Prochlorococcus marinus str. SB: one gene and its partner. Each later gene encodes a partner of the first gene's protein in a complex. Links are inferred from orthologs where the notes say so. Each region holds a gene or a part of one and is shown on either strand. Other genes may lie near its edges. The genes, in order: rodA and mrdA.

Region 1 (10,795 bases):
AGCTTCAATTAAATATCTAACATCATTTGATGCATAATCTAATTGATCTTTTGTTAAATCTTCGTTGCTACCCCAATCACTACTTTGCGAGCTTTTGTCCAGATCTATACCTAACAATTCATTAATTAAATCCTTTAAACCGTGTTTATTTGTATAAGTTCTTGCCAACTTACTAGCAATCTTTGTACAAAAAATATTTTTTGTATTAATTTCAAGATTGCATTTTAGAGCTGCTACATCAAATCTCGCATAGTGAAATATTTTAGTAATTTTGTCATCTTCAAGAAGTTTTTTTAAATGAGATGAAGAAGATGTATTACGTTCGATTTTTATACAGCATGTTCTTTTAAATTCATTGCATATTTGTACTAAACAGAGTCTATCTCTTCCATGGATTAAACCCATTGCTTCAGTATCAATAGCTAGGTAGGATGATTTTTTATAAAGATTGTATAAATCTACTGTTAAATCGTTATAAAGAAGATCAATATTTTTACTTTCAATAGTCATTTTTAATAAGTTTTAAGGAAATTTAAGATTTAGAATATTACTTAAGATTTTATTTAATTAAGAATTTTTATCTTATAGAAGTATTTTACAGAATAATTCTAAAAAATTATAATATGATGTAAATTTAATTTTTATTCTCGAGTTACTAGAAAAAATTATTTAATGTCATATTCCTTAAATTCAACATTATTGCTGACAATTCTCTTGGCCATAGGTTTATTTTTTTTTCTTAGGGCTTCCAGTAAAGATAGAACAACTATCGTTGAGATCTCATCTTCTCAGCAGCCTATTAAAGTTTTAAATAGTTTATGTGAATGGCTTAACTTGAGGGGATGGAAGCAAACAGGAGGAGATTTTGAACAAAGAATTTTAATATTCAAGGGTCAAGTTGTTTCTAGTAAATTTTTAGCAATTTTTTTAGGTTTTCTTGGCGGTTTTGGTTCTTGTGCTTTGGGATTAGTAATTATTCAAATATATCCTGAATTGGGTTGGTGGCCTATTCTTTTGGGATTAATTGGTGGACCTTTGTCTGGAATTGTTTATTTTAAAAAATCAGCAAGAGAGGAGAAATTTGAATTAAGGTTGATCAACGAAAATGAAAATGATTCAACTTTCATGAGACTAAGAGCACATAGGGATGAATTAATCTCTTTAGAAAATGAACTTGGAGAAAAACTTCAATTGAAAAGTGATGGTTCCTTATTTAAAACACCTATTTAAGATACTTTAAAATTTTATTAGATAATTTTTAATCAAAAATATTATTCTCTATACAGAATTTCTCTAACTCTTTATCATTTAACCAATCTTGGGGTTTTGTAAAAATTGAAGTGAGAAATTCCTCTCGAGAACCCTTTTTAGCTTTATATCCGTATTCCCATCTAGCTAAAGGCGGCAAGGACATTAATATAGATTCAGTTCTACCATTTGTTTGTAGTCCAAAAATCGTCCCTCTATCCCAAACTAAATTGAATTCGACATATCTACCTCTTCGATATAGCTGAAATTCTCTTTCCTTCGATGAATATGTTTGAGAAGCTCTTTTTTCAATAATGGGCAAATATGAAGGGAGGAATGCTTGCCCACAATTTTCGGCTAAAGAAAATAAATTATCCCAATTTAAATTAGATCTGCCAATATTTTGTGAAGATTTTGATGCCTCTCCATTGTGATTATTTCCTTTATAAATATTGCCTGAACCATCTTGATAATCATAAAAAATACCTCCTATGCCTCTAGATTCATTTCTATGCTTCAAGAAGAAATATTCATCACACCATGGTTTGAAAACTTTATGCAAATCTTTACTAACATTCTCACAAGCTTTTTTATGTTCGTTATGAAAATTCCTTACATCAGAAAGATAAGGATAAAAAGGGGTTAAGTCTGCACCTCCCCCAAACCACCAAACAGGACCAGCTTCGAAATATCGATAATTCAGATGAACTGTAGGAATAAAGGGATTCTTAGGATGCAACACCATAGAAGTTCCCGTAGCAAACCATTCATGACCTTTTGCTTCGGGTCTTTGAGAGATTATAGATTGAGGTAATTCTTTTCCCTGTACTTCCGAGAAATTTACTCCTGCTTGTTCAAAAATAGAACCATTTTTCAATACTCTTGATTTTCCTCCGCCACCTTCGTCTCTTAGCCAGGATTCTTCTGTAAATTTCCCTTTGCCATCTATATTTTCAAGCCCTGAACAAATTTTGTCTTGTAGAGTTAATAAGAGATTTTTAGTTTTTTCTCTCGAGTTTTTAGGAGGTTCTTTCAACATGTATTTAGTAAATCTTGAAGAAAAAATTTTTTTTGGTTAATTATAAGTTTCTCTTTATAATTTCTCTTAGGGGGTCCCTATTGCCTATTATTTGATAGTTCGACATAGTTCTTAATCTTTTAAACAGTCGACTACCTTGCCAAAATATTTAAAAATTTAATGACCACAATAGAAGATGCGAATTTTGCTTTACAAAAAGTTCTAGATGCTGGATCACAGAAAAATGTAATTGAATTAGCTTGGATTAAAAATGTAAGAGTAACTATACCAAGAGTAATCGTAACATTATCATTACCATCGTTTGCTAATTCTCAGAGAAATAGAATTGTAAAAGAGGTTAGAGAAGTACTACTGGATTTTCAAGATATTGATGATGTTCAAATAGAGGTAGATAATAATTCTTCCAAAACAGAATCTCAAAATCAAAGTAATGCTCCTGAATTGCAGAAGATTGATGGGATTCGGCACATCATAGCTGTTAGCAGTGGTAAAGGTGGAGTTGGAAAAAGTACCATTGCAGTTAATCTCGCTTGTTCTCTAGCTAAATTAGGCTTAAAAACTGGTTTGCTGGATGCGGATATTTATGGACCTAATACTCCCTCAATGATGGGAGTTGCCGAACAGAATCCAAAGGTTACGGAAGGTAGTGGCAGTGATCAAAGGTTAATACCAATAAATAAATATGGAATTTCTTTGGTATCAATGGGTTTCCTCATAGAAGAAGGTCAGCCAGTTATATGGAGAGGACCAATGCTTAATAGTATTATCCGACAATTTTTATACCAAGTTGAATGGAAGAATCTTGATTTTTTGGTTATTGACTTGCCTCCAGGAACAGGAGATGCTCAAATATCTCTTTCTCAATCTGTGCCTATTTCTGGAGCTATAGTTGTCACTACTCCTCAACAGGTATCTTTGCAAGATGCAAGGAGAGGATTAGCAATGTTTAAACAACTCGGAGTACCTTTACTGGGAATCGTAGAAAATATGTCAGTATTTATTCCGCCAGATATGCCAGGCAAAAAATATGAAATTTTTGGTAAAGGTGGTGGACGAACATTAGCTAATGAAAATGACTTACCATTATTAGCTCAAATTCCTATTGAAATCCCTCTCGTTGATGATAGTAATAAAGGTATACCAATCTCAGTAAGTCAGCCCCATACAGAAAGTTCTGTTGTATTTGGTAATTTAGCTCAATTAATTAAGAATCAATTTGTCAATATTTAATTGATGTTTAAAAGAATTTCCTTATTAAATAACAGAGGATTTTTACAAAAAAAAGACAACTTTAATAGAGGTTTTTTACTCTCTCCACTACTTCTTATTCCTCTTTTTTTAGTCATTATTTCCGGTTTTTTAATAAAAAGTATTCAGGGTGATTTTTTAGTATCGAATTATTTAAGTCATATCCTAACTGGTTTTTTAGGTTATTTTTTAGGATTTTTTATTTCTTATATACCCTTAGAGAGAATTAGAAAGTATGTGGTTCCATTTTATTTGTGTACTTTAATATCCTTATTACTAATTTATTTTTTTGGGATTTCAGTTTCTGGAGCCCAAAGATGGTTAAACTTGGGCATTTTTTCTTTTCAGCCTTCAGAAGTAGCTAAACTTAGTACTGTATTAACGCTTGCTTTAGTACTCGACAAAAAAATAATCTTAACAATAAGAGATTTAGTATTGCCCTTATTATTAGTAGTTATTCCTTGGTTATTAATTTTCTTTCAACCGGACTTAGGCACCTCTTTAGTTTTACTTGTTTTGACAAGTGTGATGTTCTATTGGTCGCAAATGCCAATAGAGTGGATTTTGATATTAGTGTTTTGTATTATCACATCTATATTTTATCTAACCTTACCAACTATTCTTATTTTCTGGATTCCAGTTATAGGATATCTTGCTTATAGATCTTCAAAAAAGAAAATTATTTTTTCTGCTATCGCTATTTCGTTCCATTTAATAGTGGCAAAATTGACACCAATCTTGTGGCAATATGGTTTAAAAGAATATCAAAAAGATAGATTAGTTTTATTTTTAGATCCAAATAGAGATCCATTAGGTGGCGGATATCATTTGATACAGAGTCAAATTGCAATTGGTTCAGGAGGATTATTTGGGACTGGTTTGCTACAAGGTAAACTGACTAATTTGCAATTTATACCTGAACAACATACTGATTTTATATTTAGTGCTTTAGGGGAAGAATTAGGCTTTGTGGGTTGCACTACAGTTTTATTTTTGTTCTTTTTTTTGATAAAAAAACTTATTAATACTGCATCAATTGCTAGGACTAACTTTGAATCTTTAATTGTTATTGGAATAGCCTCAATATTTATATTTCAAATAATTATTAACTTATTCATGACTATTGGATTAGGGCCAGTTACTGGGATTCCCCTTCCTTTTATGAGCTATGGTCGAACGTCATTGGTGACTAATTTTATATCTATTGGATTCGTTTTATCTATATTGAAACGTTCTAGATCACTAAGAAGTTGATGAAATCACTAATAACTATAAAAAAAATTCAAGAGCTTTTAATGAAGGGAGTTCAAACCATATATGTTGATGATGATACATCCAGAAGAATGTGGTGGGCTTCTTTAGAAGTTATTCAAAAAGATTTTTTATCTCAAAATTATAAACAGGGGGGGATCTGGATCGCCTCTCCTTTGCCAGCTTTTAATGATAAAAAATTTTTAAATCAACTTAATGGATGGCTTTGGTCTCCTGAGGGGTTTTCATATTTTCAAAATGAGAATGCAGGTTTTTTACCAGTCAATAATTCAGAAAAGATAAAAAAAGATTTCGATTTAGTTAGCAATTATAAAGTCTTAAATCTTTGTCAGGAAGATGGCTATGAACCTTTTTTGATGATAATCACCCCAAATTTTCAATGCGTATTATCAATTGTAGGAGAAAAAGATAAAAAAATTCTATTAATGAAGTGTGATGAAGAAAGCCTAAAACTTTCAATTGAATTAATGCATGCAAAATTAAATCAAGAAAATTATGAGGAGGGAGTAAAATTTCGTAATGCAATAAATAATTTAGGAAATCTTAATATTAACCATCAATTTGAAAAATTATTTTGGCCAATATTATCGGCAAAATTAGCAAATAATACGCCAAGTCACAATATACAGAATTTTGTGAAAAATGATGAAAAAAATGTGCAGATAACTGAAGCAAAATTATTACGTGCAATTTCTCATGAAGTAAGAACTCCTTTAGCAACTATAAAAACCCTAATTAGTTCTACTTTAAAAAAATATAGAATGGATGAATCAATAAGAAATCGTTTGATTCAAATAGATAATGAATGTAATGAACAAATTGATAGGTTTGGTTTAATCTTTAATGCAGCAGAATTAGTTAGTAATGAAGTACCATCCTTGAATAACTTGGCGAAAATTAATTTAGCCGAAATTTTTAAAAAGCTTGCTCCTTCATGGAATGATCAATTAAATCGACGTGGGATTTCTTTAAAGATTGATATACCCAGTCAACTTCCGCAAATTTTGAGTGATTCTGAAAAATTGGAATTAATGTTAAGTGGTTTAATTAATAAAAATACTAGAGGATTAAAAGAAGGTAGTACATTAATTTTAGAATTAAGACCAGCTGGTCAAAAACTTAAACTTCAATTAAAAGTACAAAAATTAGAAAGTAATCAAAAAGAAATTCCAAAAAAAGATAACGGTTCTGATATTGGTCCTGTTTTAAATTGGAACCCTCAAACAGGTAGTTTACAACTTAGTCAAAATGCTACTCAAAAGTTGTTGGCCAGCTTGGGAGGGCGTGTCACACAAAGGCGTGATACAGGTTTAACAGTATTTTTTCCGATTTCAGATTCAAAATAAAATGAGAAAAAGGTTTCCATATATTAAATAATGTAGAAAATTTCTTTTAAATTTATAATTTTGCAAAATATGAATGCTAATTTCTTATAAGAAATAACTCAAAATCAAGGATGACTGAAACTTTAGTTGGTCAATTTCCAAAGCATATAGGAAGTACTGGGGGTTTATTAAACTCAGCAGAAACCGAAGAAAAATATGCAATTGTATGGAAAAGTTCCAAGGAACAAGCCTTTGAATTGCCAACCGGTGGAGCTGCTATTATGCATGAAGGTGATAATCTAATGTACTTTGCAAGAAAAGAACAATGCCTTGCATTAGGGACACAATTAAGAGCTTTCAAACCAAGAATTGAAGATTTTAAAATCTACCGAATTTTCCCAGGAGGGGATATTGAATTTTTACACCCAAAAGATGGTGTTTTCTCTGAAAAAGTAAATGAAGGCAGAGAGAAAGTAGGACATAATCCAAGAAGAATAGGTGAGAATCCAAATCCAGCTGGTTTGAAATTTACAACTAAGAATACTTTTGATTAACTTCCATAAAGTTGATATAAAAGAAGAAAATAATTATAATTTGGGTTGACATTACTAATATGATCAGCTCACAAAAAGATAGTTTTTTAAAGGCTTATAAAGAAGGTAAAAATTTTATACCTATCATTCAAACTTGGCCAGCAGACTTAGAGACTCCATTGTCGACTTGGTTAAAATTATCCTCAAAAGATTCCCATGGTGTTTTTCTTGAATCTGTTGAAGGTGGGGAAAGTTTGGGTAGGTGGAGTATTGTTGCTACTAGACCTCTTTGGGAAGCCGTTTGTTATGGAGAAGAAATAGTTAAAACTTGGAATAATGGCAAAACGGAAACTCATAGAGGTGATCCTTTTGATATCTTAAAAAGTTGGACAAAGGAATATAAGTCAACCGTGCTTGATGACTTACCATCAATTGGACAGTTATATGGCTCTTGGGGTTATGAATTAATAAATCGGATAGAACCAAGCGTTCCAATAAATGCAATATCAGACAATAATATCCCTTATGGTTCATGGATGTTTTTTGATCAATTAGTTGTTTTTGATCAAATAAAAAGATGTATTACTGCAGTGGTTTATGCAGATACCACTTCTTCAAAAGAGTCTTCGATTGAAGAGTTGTATCTATACTCAATTTCTAAAATTCAGAAAACTAGAAATTTAATGAGAGTTCCTCTAAAAGAAGATGAGTTTTTAAATTGGAATGAAAATGAGAATCTGAATTTAGATCTAGAAAGTAATTGGAAGAAAAAAGATTTTGAGGGTGCAGTTCTCTCTGCAAAAGAATACATAAAAAAGGGAGATATCTTCCAAATAGTTATAAGTCAAAGATTCCAAACTCAAGTCAATAATGATCCCTTTAATTTATATAGAAGTTTGAGGATGGTTAATCCATCTCCATACATGTCATTTTTTGATTTTGGCTCATGGTACTTAATAGGTTCAAGTCCTGAAGTAATGGTTAAAGCCAAAAAAAATAAAAATAGTCAGATTGTTGCAAGCTTAAGACCAATAGCTGGCACAAGACCAAGAGGTATTGATAATCAACAAGACTTGGAATTAGAAAAGGATTTATTAAAAGATCCAAAAGAGATAGCTGAGCATGTAATGCTTATTGATCTTGGAAGAAATGATCTTGGAAGAGTTTGTGAAATTGGTACCGTAAGGGTTAAGGATTTAATGGTTATTGAGAAATATTCACATGTTATGCATATAGTTAGTGAAGTTGAGGGAATCTTAAAAAACAATGCTGATGTATGGGATTTGCTCAAAGCATCTTTTCCCGCAGGGACAGTGACTGGTGCACCAAAAATAAGAGCTATGCAATTAATTAACCACTTTGAAAAAGATGCTAGAGGACCTTATGCTGGTGTTTACGGATCTATTGATATTAATGGTGCATTAAATACAGCAATTACGATAAGGACTATGATAGTTAAACCCTTAAAAGATGGTAAATATAATGTTTCAGTGCAAGCAGGAGCTGGAATAGTTGCTGATTCTTTTCCTGAAAATGAATATCAAGAGACAATAAATAAAGCGAAGGGGATACTAAAAGCATTAGCCTGTTTGGATAAATAAATGAGTCAAAATAATCTTTATAAGGGTTTTGAGGTGGAACTTTTCACAGGTTCTTTAACTTCTCATATTGGTGTTTCGGCTGAAATTGAGAAAACATTTCCTGATTTTGTAAAAGAGCCAGATAACAGAAACGTTGAATACATAACAACACCAGAAAAAGACTACAACTCTTTATATGAGAAATTATTAATTCCTAGACAAAAGTTGAGACGGTGGCTAAACAAAAAAGAGTTAACAATCATTCCTTCATCCACTCTTTGTTTTAAACACGATATTCAATTTCAAAGATCTGATATTGATAATGCTTATCATCAATTTATACAAGATAATTATGGAACCTCAATTGCAACTTCCAGCGTACATATAAACTTAGGAATAGATGATTTAGAAAAGCTTTTTGCAGCTATTAGACTAACAAGATCTGAGGCTGCTTTATATCTATCTCTAAGTGCTAGTTCACCTTTTTTAAATAATAAAATTACGGAGAATCACTCTCAGAGATGGATACAGTTTCCTAAAACACCAAGTAAAGTGCCTTTTTTTGTAAATCATAATTCCTATATCGATTGGATCGAGGAAAATATAGCCAATAATAATATGCAAAATATTAGGCATTTTTGGTCTTCAATCCGACCAAATGGTCCCCAAAGACCTTTAATTCTTGATCGTCTGGAATTAAGAATTTGTGATTTTGTTTATGATATTAACTTGCTTTTAGGGATAACAGCCATGATAGAACTAAGGATTCAACATCTTTTTGAAAATATTGATAGCTTAGATCCTTTGAATGCCAGTTTTTTTTCTATTGATAAATTATCAGAAATATGTGATCAAAATGAAACTAATGCTGCTAAAAATAGTCTGAATTCAGAATTAATTAACTGGCAAGATGGTAAAAAAGTTATTTGTAGAGAATGGATTCAAAACTTATTATCAGATTTGTCATCCACAGCAGAAAATTTTGGTATGAAACATCTCTTAGATCCTATTTATAAAGTCCTTGAAGAGGGTAATCAATCTATGAAATGGATAAATCAATATGAAAAAGGTTTTTCTATTGAGCAAATAATGAAAATTTCTATCGAAGATATGATAAGGAGTGAGGCCAATAATGTTTGATTATTTAAATAAACATTTGATCTGAACATTTTTACTTGTGACATAATGATTATATGGAATCTTTTCGACAGATAAAAAATAACAATGTGGATCTGATAAGTAACAATGATCCACTTGATAAAAATCGTCTTTTAATAGAAGATCTATGGGAATCTGTGCTGAGAGAAGAATGTCCTGATGATCAAGCAGAAAGAATGATACAGCTTAAAGAATTAAGTTATTCAAAACAAATTGATGGCGATAGTTCAAAAACTTTTAAGAATGAAATAGTTAATATTATAAATTCTATGGATTTAGCAGAATCCATAGCAGCAGCAAGGGCGTTTTCATTGTATTTTCAACTAGTGAATATTTTGGAACAAAGAGTTGAGGAAGATAGATATATTCAAAGCTTTACCAATAAGGATGTTAAAAAATCGCCTGACAATCTTGACCCCTTTGCCCCAGCATTGGCAAGGCAAAATGCTCCAGTAACTTTTAGAGAACTATTTTACAGGCTGAGAAAATTAAATGTACCACCAGGAAAATTAGAGGAGTTATTGCAGGAAATGGATATTCGTTTAGTTTTTACTGCACATCCGACGGAGATAGTAAGACATACGATTAGACATAAGCAAACAAGAGTAGCAAATTTGCTAAAAAAAATACAGATTGAGCAATTCCTAACACAAGAAGAAAAAAATTTTCTAAAAACCCAATTAAAAGAGGAAGTAAGACTTTGGTGGAGAACAGATGAATTGCATCAATTTAAACCTTCAGTTTTAGACGAGGTTGATTACGCCTTGCATTATTTTCAGCAAGTTTTATTTAATGCGATGCCTCAATTGAGGGGTAGAATCGCTGAAGCACTCACCGAAAATTATCCAGATGTTCAGATGCCCTCTGAATCTTTTTGCAACTTCGGTTCTTGGGTAGGCTCTGATAGGGACGGTAATCCATCGGTCACTCCTGAGATAACATGGAGAACTGCATGCTACCAAAGGCAGTTGATGTTGGAAAGATATATTATTGCGATCTCTAATCTTAGAGATCAATTAAGTGTCTCGATGCAATGGAGTCAAGTCAGTTCCTCTCTACTAGAGTCACTCGAAACTGACAGGGTTAAGTTCCCTGAAATATATGAAGCTAGAGCTACAAGGTATAGATCAGAACCCTATAGATTGAAATTAAGTTATATTTTGGAAAAATTAAGGTTAACACAAGAAAGAAATAATTTATTAGCTGATAGTGGGTGGAAATTTGAATTGGAGGGAGAAACTGATAACAAAAATCTAGATAAAGTTGAAAACTTATATTACAAGTCAGTAAACGAATTTACTTATGATCTCGAACTAATTAAAAATAGTTTGATTAGTACAGATTTAAATTGTGAGTCTGTAAATACTTTACTTACTCAGGTTCATATTTTTG
Region 2 (10,856 bases), 200 kb from region 1 along the record:
CTTGACCACCTGCAAGTAAAATATCAAAATTATTCTTTATTGTTTTTCTAAATTCTTCAGCATCAATCCCTTCAGTTTTTATCGCAGTAATTGACGGACTTAAATATTTTTCATCAGCAAATAATTTTAGATTTAAAGCTTTTACTGCATTGCTCATCGCTAATTTGTGTTTATTGTGTCTTTGGAAAATATTATCTAAACCTTCTTCTCTCATCATCTTTAAAGCTTCATCTAAAGCGAAAACTAAATTAACTGCTGGGGTATATGGATTACTGTTAGTTAAAAGACTTTTTCTGTAGGATTTTAAATTTAAATAAAATTTTGGTAAATTAGATTTTTCTGCAGCTTCCCATGCTTTTTGGCTCATTGCTATAAAGCTAAGCCCTGGAGGTATCATATATCCCTTTTGTGATCCTGAAGCAACGATATCTAATTCCCATTCATCTACTGGTACATTGCAAGCTCCAAGACTTGTAACGCAGTCAACAATTGATAAAGCTGTGTTGTGGGCACGAATATATGAACTAATGGTTTCCAAATCATTAATTACACCTGTTGATGTTTCAGAATGAGTCAAAATAACTGCCTTTATTTCTTTTTGGTTATCTGCCTCTAATACCTTTTTGAATTCTTCTGGATTAAGTGGCGTGCCCCATTCGGAAACAATTTTTATTACTTCAAGACCAAATTCTTTTGCAACTTTTACCCATCTTTCGCCAAATTTTCCATTTTCTCCACAAATTACTTTATCTCCTTTACTTAAGGTATTTATTATTCCAGCCTCCATTGCGGCAGTCCCACTACCAGTGATTGTTAGAACATCATTTTGAGTTTGATGAAGCCACTGTAAATTTTTAGTTGTGCTCTCTACGAGATCTTGAAATTCTTTACTACGATGGCCTATTGGATGCTTACTTAATGCTTGTAAAACTTTTTCTGGAACTGGTGTGGGTCCAGGAATCATCAATGATAATTTTTGTTGTATGGCCACTTTTTATTAAATAGGTCATTCTTAGATTAGTTCTCATTATATATTTTTCAATTACTTGATTTGAAAAAAGGATTTTCTTTACCTTTGTGGGTTGCTGGAGCTGCTAGGTCAGCATTAAATAAACTAGTAGGGTTACCATTTAAGAATTATGAACTAATAAAAATTCCTAATGAAAAAAAAGAAATAAAAATTGAAATTCATTCTGTTGGTTTACTTAAAGATGACTCACATGCATTAGGAATTACCTTTGCAAAGTCAGGCTTAGATCTTGACATTACACAAAACTTAGAGATATGGACAATAGCCTCTTTAGAAAAAATTTCTTTTAGTAATCCTGCTCAAAAAATTCCAATAAATATTATTGCAGGATCTGGTGTAGGCATAAAAGAAGATACATCAGAGATATGCATTTCTAATTTTGCCAAAGAAGTTTTATTTGAAAATTTGTTAGATAGTATACCTGCCGGCTTTAATTTGAATTTAGAAATTATTTTCCCAAATGGGTTGTTTTTAGCAGAAAGAACTAGTAATAAGTCATTTGGTATTGTTGATGGATTATCTATTATTGGTACTTCTGCTGAGACTTATTCGAGTGCTTCACCTGATCAATTAGAAGAGGCTAAAAATAATCTAGCAAAGTTAATTCAAAATGATTTTGAAGGGGAAGTGATATTTGTTATTGGTGAAAATGGGTTAAATTTGGCTAAAAGTTATAATGTTAATTTGCCAATTATCAAAATTGGAAATTGGATAGGACCATTATTAGTTGATGCTGCAATAAAAAAAGTTAAAACTGTAATTCTTTTTGGTTATCACGGGAAATTAATTAAATTAGCAGGCGGTATTTTTCATACGCATAATCATTTGGCTGATGCAAGAATTGAGATTCTTATTTATTTAGCTGTTCAAGAAAAGCTACCACCTGAAATAATAGTTGAATTATCTCAGTTAGATAATCTTGAGAATGCATTACAAATTCTTGAGAGATTTAATAAATCTTTAGCTGATAAATTATTCAAGAATTTATCAAATACCATCGAAAAGCGTTCTTTTAGTTATGTAAATAGGTATGTAAAAACCGATATGGAAATCGCATCAATCATTTTTGATAGAAAAAGGAAAATTAGGTGGGCTGGAATTAACGGCAATAATTATATTTCTTATTTTCAATGAGATTAATTTGAAATTCATTATGCTTTTGTAAATAAATTGAGTTAACTTTTATACATGAGTCAAATAACTTTAAAAAAAGAACGAGATCCTTCAATATTAATTTTGGATTTCGGATCTCAATATTCTGAATTGATTGCAAGAAGAATTAGAGAAACTAATGTTTTTTCTCTTGTAGTTAGTAATTACATTTCAATTGAGGAAATTAAAAATATTAACCCTAAAGGGATTATTTTGAGTGGAGGCCCGAATTCTGTATATGAACAAAATGCACCTAAGTGTGATGAAAAAATTTTTAATTTAGGAATTCCTATTCTTGGCATATGCTATGGAATGCAATTAATGGTCAAAGAACTGGGCGGATCTGTTATTTCAGCAACCAAAAGAGCTGAATATGGCAGAACACCAATAACTATTGATCAAGAATCTGATCTCCTTTCTGATGTAGAAGATAAATCTATTATGTGGATGAGTCATGGCGATTCTATTAATTGTTTGCCTGATGGATTTAATAAAATTGCTCATACCGAGAACACACTCCATGCAGCAATTTCAAATGATTTTAAGAAATTATTTGGCGTACAATTTCATCCTGAAGTTATTCATTCAGAGTTTGGGATGACGGTAATTAAAAATTTTGTTTATAAAATTTCTTGTTGTGCGGCTGATTGGACAACGGAAACATATATAGAGGAAACTATTCCCAGAATAAGAGAGCAAGTTGGCAATAAAAAAGTTTTGCTTGCCTTATCTGGAGGAGTTGATTCCTCAACTCTTGCTTTTCTTCTCAATAAAGCTATTGGAAATCAGCTTACATGCATGTTTATAGACCAAGGTTTCATGAGAAAAGGTGAACCAGAATTTTTAATGAATTTTTTTGATAAGAAATTTCACATAAAAGTTGAATATATTAATGCAAGGGAAAGGTTTATTGCCAAATTAAAAGGTATTACTGATCCAGAACAAAAAAGAAAAATTATAGGTGAAGAATTTATCAGAGTATTCGAGGAAGAAAGCAATAGATTGGGGCCTTTTCAGTATTTAGCCCAAGGCACTCTTTATCCAGATGTTATTGAAAGTGCTGGTACTAATATTGATCCTAAGACTGGTGAAAGAATAGCTGTAAAAATAAAGAGTCATCATAATGTTGGTGGCTTGCCAAAAGATTTACAATTTAAATTGGTTGAGCCATTAAGAAAACTTTTTAAGGATGAAGTCCGAAAAGTGGGAGCTGCTTTAGGTTTGCCGGATGAAATTATTAAAAGACATCCATTCCCAGGCCCTGGATTAGCTATAAGAATTTTGGGAGAGGTAAATAATGAAAAACTTGATTGTTTAAGAGATGCAGACTGGATAGTAAGAGATGAAATTAAAAAAGCAGGTCTTTACAATGATATTTGGCAAGCTTTTGCTGTATTACTACCTGTTAAAACTGTTGGAGTTATGGGAGATAAAAGGACTTATTCCTGGCCAATAGTTTTACGTTGTGTATCAAGTGAGGATGGTATGACAGCCGATTGGTCAAAAATTCCTTTTCAGATATTGGAGAGGATTGCAAATAGAATCGTAAATGAAGTAAGTGCAGTTAATAGAGTTGTTTATGATATTACAAGCAAACCTCCTGGAACTATTGAGTGGGAGTAAATTATAAATTTTCTAAAAATTTAAGACTTTTATTTTATTTAAGAAATATTTTTAAATGGAGTGTTAACTGTAATGAGCGAGATTATTAAATTAAGTCGATCTACTGTTGAGAAATATCTTAGTTGTCCAAGATGTTGTGTACTTGACAAAAAATATCAAATAAAACCTCCATCATTACCTTTTACTTTAAATATAGCTGTAGATAATTTATGTAAAAATGAATTTGATTATTACAGAAAAATTCAGGAGCCTCATCCTTTATTTATTGAACATGGTATTGATGCTGTTCCTTTCAAACACAAAGATTTAGAACGTTGGAGAAGTAATTTTCAAGGGATAAGATATCTGTCAATAGAACACAACTATGATTTTGGTGGTGCTGTCGATGATATTTGGCAGAAAAAAAATGGTGATCTTATTATTGTTGATGTGAAAGCAACTTCTAGAAATAATTTTGATTGGTCTGAGACTTTTAATAAATACGAATATGCAAAAGCCTATAAGAGACAATTAGAAATGTATCAGTGGTTATTTAAAAAAAATGGTTTTCAAGTGGCTAATGAAGCTTATCTTTTATATTTCAATGGAAAGAAAAATGAAGAGTTATTTAATAACCAATTAAATTTTGACGTACATCTAATTAAATTAGATTGCTCTACTTCATGGGTAGAGAATAAGATAATTGATACGGTTAATTTATTACGTTCGGATAATTTCCCCAAACCTTCATTAAAGTGTGAATACTGTAATTATTTAAAGAAGCGTTGGCAGTTATCAATAACTTAATATTCATAGGATAATTTTTCATATTTCTGGAAAAATAGTGAATAAAAGATAATCTTTAATTAGATTAATAATTTAGACTTTTGATAAATTCGAAAAATTCTGAAAGAAAGATAACTAATCATCTGCAACAAGATGTAGTCAAAGTATCTGGCAAAACAATTTTTATTAATCCTTTTTTATATTGGAGAAGATTTGACGAAAACACTAATAGATGGCTTAGAGAACCTGGTCAAATGTCAGATGATCAAATTGCACCAAACAGGAATCGTTTTTATCCAGAAATAGATTGGGCTGATTTGAGTCATGAGCAGAAGCTCATAAAAGATGCAACTGTTGAGATGTTTTTAAAAACTCTTGAATTGATAAGTACATTTCATCCTTATCTTAGTTCTGGACAATTATTAGAAGTGGAGAGGAAGATGGCGATTACAAAAAAAACTCCTTTCGAAAAATGGGTAACAAAATCTTTCGCCAAAAAAACGAGATTATTAGAAAATGAAAAAAGAAAATTTCAAAGAGAAAGATTTTTTAATAGCTGGAGAGAATGGTTCAGTCTTACAAATACTCAACAAGCAATTTTGCCGTTAATTGTCACGATATTTATTTCTTCGTTTGTTGGGTGGTCTTTAGGGATATCAAAGAATAGTTGTAATCCTTATTTTGAACAAAATATAAATAAATTAAATTAATTTGTTTTTGATATTTTTTAAGTATCTAAGTAAAAATAATTTTGAAAAAAATAAATTTCTTAATTAAGATGATATCAATTGAAATCATTGCTTAAAATAAGGAAAAATTTTATGAGTGAAAATTTGAATTCAAATTATATTGAAAAGGATGATTTTAATTTGAAAACGGAAGATAGTAATTATGAAGATTTAATCCAAAAACTTAAAGAAATAAAATCAACTATTGCTTTATTGGAAAAAACAATATTTAAATAAATTTTATATTTTTGATAAAAACAAGTCCCAATAAAAACCTTTTTTCATTAAAAAGACAACCTCTAGTTTTACTTATTTTTTCTTCTGTTTCCTTTTTATTAATACTATTTAGGTTAATTTTTTTACAACTTTTAAATTATGAATCTTTTAAGAAGATGTCTGATGAGAATAGGATCAGACTTATTGCTTCACAGCCAATTCGCGGCAGAATAATTGATAAAAATGGTTATGTTTTAGCAGATAGTAGAGTTAAATATTCTTTAATAATAAAGCCTCAATCTGTTAATAAAAGCAATTGGGAACAACATAAATCAAGTATCTCTAACTTGTTAAATATTGATAGTAATGTAATTCAAAAAAAATACTCTGATGGTCTTAAAAATCAGAAACTTTCAGTAATTATTCTTGAGGATTTAAATGTAGATCAATTAATAAAATTTCAGGAGAATGAAGATAATTTAATTAGTTTTGAAATAGCTACCAAATTAATTAGAAATTATCCTTATAAAACCCTTGCTGCCCATGTAATTGGTTATACTCAGCCAGTTACTGAATTAGAATATAAATTTTTATCTAAGAAGGGTTATAAATTAAATGACTTAATCGGTAGGACGGGAATTGAATATGTTTACGAAGATTTTATAAGAGGTGAATGGGGCGGAGAAATGGTTGAAGTAAATTCATTAGGAAAATTTCAAAGATCATTGGGTATAAGACCTTCAGTACAAGGTAATGATATTCAACTAACAATCGATCTTAATCTGCAGTTAGTTGCTGAGGAGGTTCTTAAAGATAAAAAAGCTGGAGCCATAATAGTAATGGATCCAAGAGATGGTGCAATAAGAGCCATGGCAAGTAAACCTACATTCGATTTAAATTTTTTCTCAAAGGATTTTAAACCTGAGAAAGAATATAATACACTTTTTAATTCTCCTGAAAAACCTTTATTTAATAGAGCATTAAATGCCTACGATCCAGGAAGCGTTTGGAAAATTGTAACGGCTTTAGCTGGCTTGGAAAGTGGAAAATTTCCTAGAGAAACAATGTTAGATACGAAACCATGTATCACTTATGGAAGCCAATGTTTCAGGGAACATAATGATTTAGGTTTTGGAGTAATAGGTTATGAAGATGCTTTAAGAGTTTCGAGTAATACATTTTTTTATCAAGTCGGATATGGTGCAGGAGTTGATGAAATTCATAAGGTTTCTAGAAAACTTGGTTTTAATTCTTTATCTGGAATTGAAATTTCTGAACAAGAAAATAAAGGATTAGTAGCAAGTAGTGAGTGGGCTAAAAAAGGCAGAGGATGGGGGCAACCAGGAAGAACTCCATGGGTCCCAGAAGATATTGCGAGTATGTCTATTGGACAATTTGTTGTTCAAGTTACCCCTATTCAAATAGCTAGAGCTTATGCTGCTATTGCAAATGGAGGTTATTTAGTTACTCCACATTTGACTAAAAAAGATGAAGAAAGTCTTTTAGATAAAAAACGTATTCCAATTGACATTGATCCACAAAATATTCAATTGATAAAAAGTGGTCTTCGGAAAGTAGTAGAGTCTGGCACAGGAGTATCAATTAATTATGGAGTTTCAAATTTACCTCCAGTGTCAGGTAAAACAGGAACTGCTGAAGACGGTGAAGGTGGCTCAGATCATGCTTGGTTCGTTTGCTTTACACCCTCTGAAAATAGCGAATTACTTGTAGTTGCTTTTGCACAGAATACTCCTGGTGGTGGATCTGTTCACGCCCTGCCAATGGCAAGAGAAATTTTAAAAGTTTGGAATGAGAAAAAATGAGATTAATTTTTAGCTATTAAAAGTTTATGTTTTTAATTTTTTCATTTGTAAAAGTCTTTGAATAATATCTTCAATAGTTTTTGTATCTATAGGTTTACTATATGACGACAAAAGTTGTCTTCCTAATACTTGACTTCCTAAATGCACTAATTGAATTCGTAATGAGGTCAGTAGTTCTAACCCTATCCCACCAGAAAATGTTGCAATTGCAATAGGTTGACCATTAAATAAATTCCTAAAGTCATCTCCCGAAATAGATAGCCATGCTATGAAGTTGGAGAGAATGGGAGGTATAGATCCATTATACTCAGGCGCACAAATCACCCACCTTTCAATCTCGAAAAGCTTTTTTTTTAATTCTTCTATTTCATTTGGAATATTTTCTTTGCTGTGAATTCTTGGATTAAATAATGGAATATCAAGAGTAGTAAGATCTAAAATTTCAGAACTTATGTTCAGTTCATTACTTTTTTCAAGAAATTTTTCAGAAAGTTCTAGATTTTTACCACAACTAGCCGTAATGATTATTAGATCTTTTGTTTCAGTCATAAATTAGATAAATAAATTTAATAGTTAGCACCTGTTTTGCGGTGATGAACTGCCGTTAGACTATCGGATTTTAGTATATTACCGTGTAGTACTTCGGCGTAGATTACCCAATGATCTCCACATTCCATTCTCTCTTTTACAGCAGCATCCAACCATGCAAGCGATTCAGGAATGATTATCTGTTCATTAGGAGTTAATTCAATATTTATTCCTTCAAATCTATCTTCTCCAGGTGCAAAGGGCTTTGTGAATCTTTTCAAAGGTTCTTTAAAATCTTTTTCACTAAGAATATTTAATGCAAAAGAATCTCCTATTTGCAGAAGAGACTCTACCGATCTATCTTTTGCTACTGCAATACTTAACCCGGGTGGAGAAAAACTTGCTTGACTAACCCAAGATGCAAGCATAGCTCCTTTAATATTATTTTCATCTTTGCCTTTAGAGGCTGTTAGGACACAAAGTGAGCCAATTACTCTTCCAAGAGCTTGTAGTTTTGGATCCGTTTTGCTTGTAATCATTCCAGTATCTGATTTTCTGGGTTTTTTCTTTGCTTTTTTTATAATTTTTCTACCAAAGTGAGTTCCTATTTCTTCTAACTCTTTAATCTTTGGTTTATTTGGACTAAATTTAATCCTTATAGGTTCAAAACCAAACTTAAAACCACCGTCTTTTAATTTTGTTTCAAGTAAATCTATAGCTTCGCCGCTCCAGCCAAAACTGCCAAAAATTCCCACTGGCTTATCTCTATTACCCTCTGCTAACAATGTTCCTAGCGCACTAACTATTGGAGTTGGGGCGTGACCACCCAATGTGGGTGAGCCTATTAAATATCCATCAGCATTTTGGATAGATTTTACAAGTACATCATTAGGTGTAAATTCGCAATTAATACTTTCAACTTCTACAGATGTTCTATTTATCCCTTTAGCTAATGCATCACCAATTGAGGCTGTATTTCCATATGCACTTGCATATATCAGAGCGATCTTAGGATTATTTCTTGAGAGATTCTCTCCCCATCTAATATAGTCATTTAAAAAGCTTTTTAAGCTATATTCGATCGCGGGACCATGTAATGGTGCAATAGTTTTAATGTCATAATCTGATATTTTTTCAGTTATTGATACTACTTGATTAGACATTGGTGCCATCAAGCAATCATAAAAATGTTTCCTATCAATTTCTGTACTAACTCGATTTGTTTCAGACCAATATTTAGATGCGATGTGTGCAGAAAAAATTTTTTCACTCAGAAGTATTTCTTGATTACGTTCATAAATTATGAGGCCACCAGGCCAACGTGCTGTTGGAATAGGAATTAACTCTAGTGAAAAGTTGTCTAATTCTAAATTAAGTTCTTTTTTAATTATGTTTATTTCAGGTAATTGAATTTCAATAAAGTTATCTACGGTAGGATTTCTTTGATTCCAAAGTTCGCTAATAAGTTTATAACCTGGATTAGAGCAAGTAATAGTTGTGTTTTTAAATTGGGTACTTATATTTTTTATAGTTTCAATGATTTGGGGATTAATATGACCAGAAATGAAGTTTATTTTATCTAATTTAAATTGATCGCAAAACCTAGAAATTAATTTATTAAATGAATTTAAATATTTTTTCTCAGGTGGATGAATAATAAAAAGTTCCTCATGACTTCTTATGAAAAAAGTATTAAAGGAGGTTCCTTTTTCAAGGTTAAATTCAAGTTCAAATCTTTCTTTATTTTGGTCTAAGAATCTAACACAAGAAAAATTTTCAGTAATTTCAAATTCTGATAAGTTTTGATTTTCTTCAACTAAGGCTAAATTAATATCTGACATTTTTAAGACTTATTTTCTAGTAATATTTTCCGACTTATTAGTCGTGGTAAGGTGTCATATAGACTTTCAACGGATTTTCAACTATCGACCAGAACGTTTTGTTCTTGTGAAACCGTTATTTATCAGAAGATTATACCTATAACAGCACCATTAATGAGTTATTAAATGTAGGGTTTCCAACTCGAACGCGATTTCTTGTTGATAATCTAAGCAAATTGATGATTTTTATAAATTTTTCTGTAATCATCATGTAATCTTTCTTTTGCTAATCTTCTATTTTGCATTGCGTCTCTATTCAACTCCATTTCATGGAAGTGTTGATTGAGAATAGTGAAAGGAGTAATTAGTTTCATAAGACCTCCTATATCTACACTTAAATTGTCCTTCTTTTTACTTGAAATTCATAGGGCATTTCTACCCGAGTATTAGTGCTTTGTGGTTGTCACGACTATCATTTTCTATTCAGTTTGAGCAGAAATAATTCATGAGTCAAAGGCACTTCATTGACTTTGTGGACAGCCAAGTGCAAACGACTTGAAGAGGGCAAAAAAATGCCTTCTTATTTTTTTAATTCACTTTATGGATCTGTAGCGTGGAAAGGGAGAGTGGAATGTTGCCTAACTGTCACATGTGACAGTTGATAAAGAATAATATTTTAACTTTAAATTTTAAACAAATAATTTATATTTTATTTGTGTGGGTGAGTTGTGAAAATAATCTAATTTTAAAAATGAAAATTCTTATAGCAACTCTTATATTGGGTTCCACTCTGCCAGTCAATGCTTATGAGAGCTTTGGAGATCGCAGTAATCGAGAAGCATATGAGTCACGAAAAGGATACGCATATGAAAACAAGTGCTTCCGTTATGAATATAGAGAAGAGTATATACCAGGCAATTCAATGTTTCCTGGTTATGTTAAATCTTATCGTGAGAAAGTTTCTATCCCATGCAACAGTAAGCGCAACGCTTTCAACCATTATCATCATAAGAATGAACCCCAAACTTCATATGTGAAATATAAAGCTGCTCCAAAATGTATTGGAAGCACAACTCTAGGAGGGTTGATTGGTGGTGGAATTGCAGCATCTCTATCAAAAAGTGATGCATATGGTTGGAGTATTCCTTTAGGTGCAGTTTTAGGTGCAGGT

Evidence for each region.
Region 2: the proteins of rodA (region 1) and mrdA are in contact, whole or in part, in a crystal structure (PDB 6PL5), measured with the Thermus thermophilus proteins. The link is inferred for Prochlorococcus marinus str. SB from one-to-one orthologs. Residues at the interface, in WP_223903423.1 of Thermus thermophilus: Phe161, Val165, Phe168, Val169, Leu172, Pro198, Tyr199, Glu202, Tyr211, Arg212, Asp213, Gln220, Val221, Gln223, Ser224, Ile226, Ala227, Ile228, Gly229, Ser230, Gly266, Phe267, Val270, Leu274, Tyr277, Gly278, Leu281, Phe285, Leu289, Arg297; in WP_223903432.1 of Thermus thermophilus: Arg4, Ile5, His6, Leu8, Ala9, Phe12, Ala15, Leu16, Leu19, Gly20, Arg22, Ala23, Trp24, Leu26, Gln27, Val28, Tyr31, Tyr34, Leu36, Leu43, Thr45, Asp47, Lys156, Gln157, Gly158, Ser160, Val184, Leu201, Glu202.

The regions. Positions count from the first base shown.
Region 1 is NZ_JNAS01000002.1:782,328-793,122, forward strand. Bases 2,813-5,654 are described here. They hold rodA (rod shape-determining protein RodA), read left to right. Parts: upstream 2,813-3,520; coding sequence 3,521-4,789; downstream 4,790-5,654. Other genes in these bases: EV02_RS02275 (Mrp/NBP35 family ATP-binding protein), read left to right, coding at 2,813-3,517; EV02_RS02265 (sensor histidine kinase), read left to right, coding at 4,789-5,654. Also shown: EV02_RS02290 (ribonuclease D), read right to left, coding at 1-510; EV02_RS02285 (cofactor assembly of complex C subunit B), read left to right, coding at 673-1,230; hemF (oxygen-dependent coproporphyrinogen oxidase), read right to left, coding at 1,259-2,287; more of EV02_RS02275, read left to right, coding at 2,447-2,812; more of EV02_RS02265, read left to right, coding at 5,655-6,153; EV02_RS02260 (photosystem I reaction center subunit II PsaD), read left to right, coding at 6,264-6,686; EV02_RS02255 (anthranilate synthase component I family protein), read left to right, coding at 6,746-8,266; gshA (glutamate--cysteine ligase), read left to right, coding at 8,267-9,385; ppc (phosphoenolpyruvate carboxylase), read left to right, coding at 9,439-10,795. UniProt on the Escherichia coli protein: Peptidoglycan polymerase that is essential for cell wall elongation. Also required for the maintenance of the rod cell shape. Functions probably in conjunction with the penicillin-binding protein 2 (mrdA).
Region 2 is NZ_JNAS01000002.1:586,915-597,770, reverse strand. Bases 5,041-7,943 are described here. They hold mrdA (penicillin-binding protein 2), read left to right. Parts: upstream 5,041-5,549; coding sequence 5,550-7,337; downstream 7,338-7,943. Other genes in these bases: EV02_RS03150 (diflavin flavoprotein), read right to left, coding at 7,904-7,943; EV02_RS03145 (NAD(P)H-dependent oxidoreductase), read right to left, coding at 7,362-7,886; EV02_RS09545 (hypothetical protein), read left to right, coding at 5,392-5,535; EV02_RS03135 (hypothetical protein), read left to right, coding at 5,041-5,280. Also shown: EV02_RS03115 (pyridoxal-phosphate-dependent aminotransferase family protein), read right to left, coding at 1-964; cobalt-precorrin-5B (C(1))-methyltransferase CbiD, read left to right, coding at 1,052-2,164; guaA (glutamine-hydrolyzing GMP synthase), read left to right, coding at 2,219-3,805; EV02_RS03130 (PD-(D/E)XK nuclease family protein), read left to right, coding at 3,878-4,591; more of EV02_RS03135, read left to right, coding at 4,672-5,040; more of EV02_RS03150, read right to left, coding at 7,944-9,706; EV02_RS09540 (hypothetical protein), read right to left, coding at 9,913-10,059; EV02_RS0108825 (hypothetical protein), read left to right, coding at 10,437-10,856. UniProt on the Escherichia coli protein: Catalyzes cross-linking of the peptidoglycan cell wall. Responsible for the determination of the rod shape of the cell. Is probably required for lateral peptidoglycan synthesis and maintenance of the correct diameter during lateral and centripetal growth.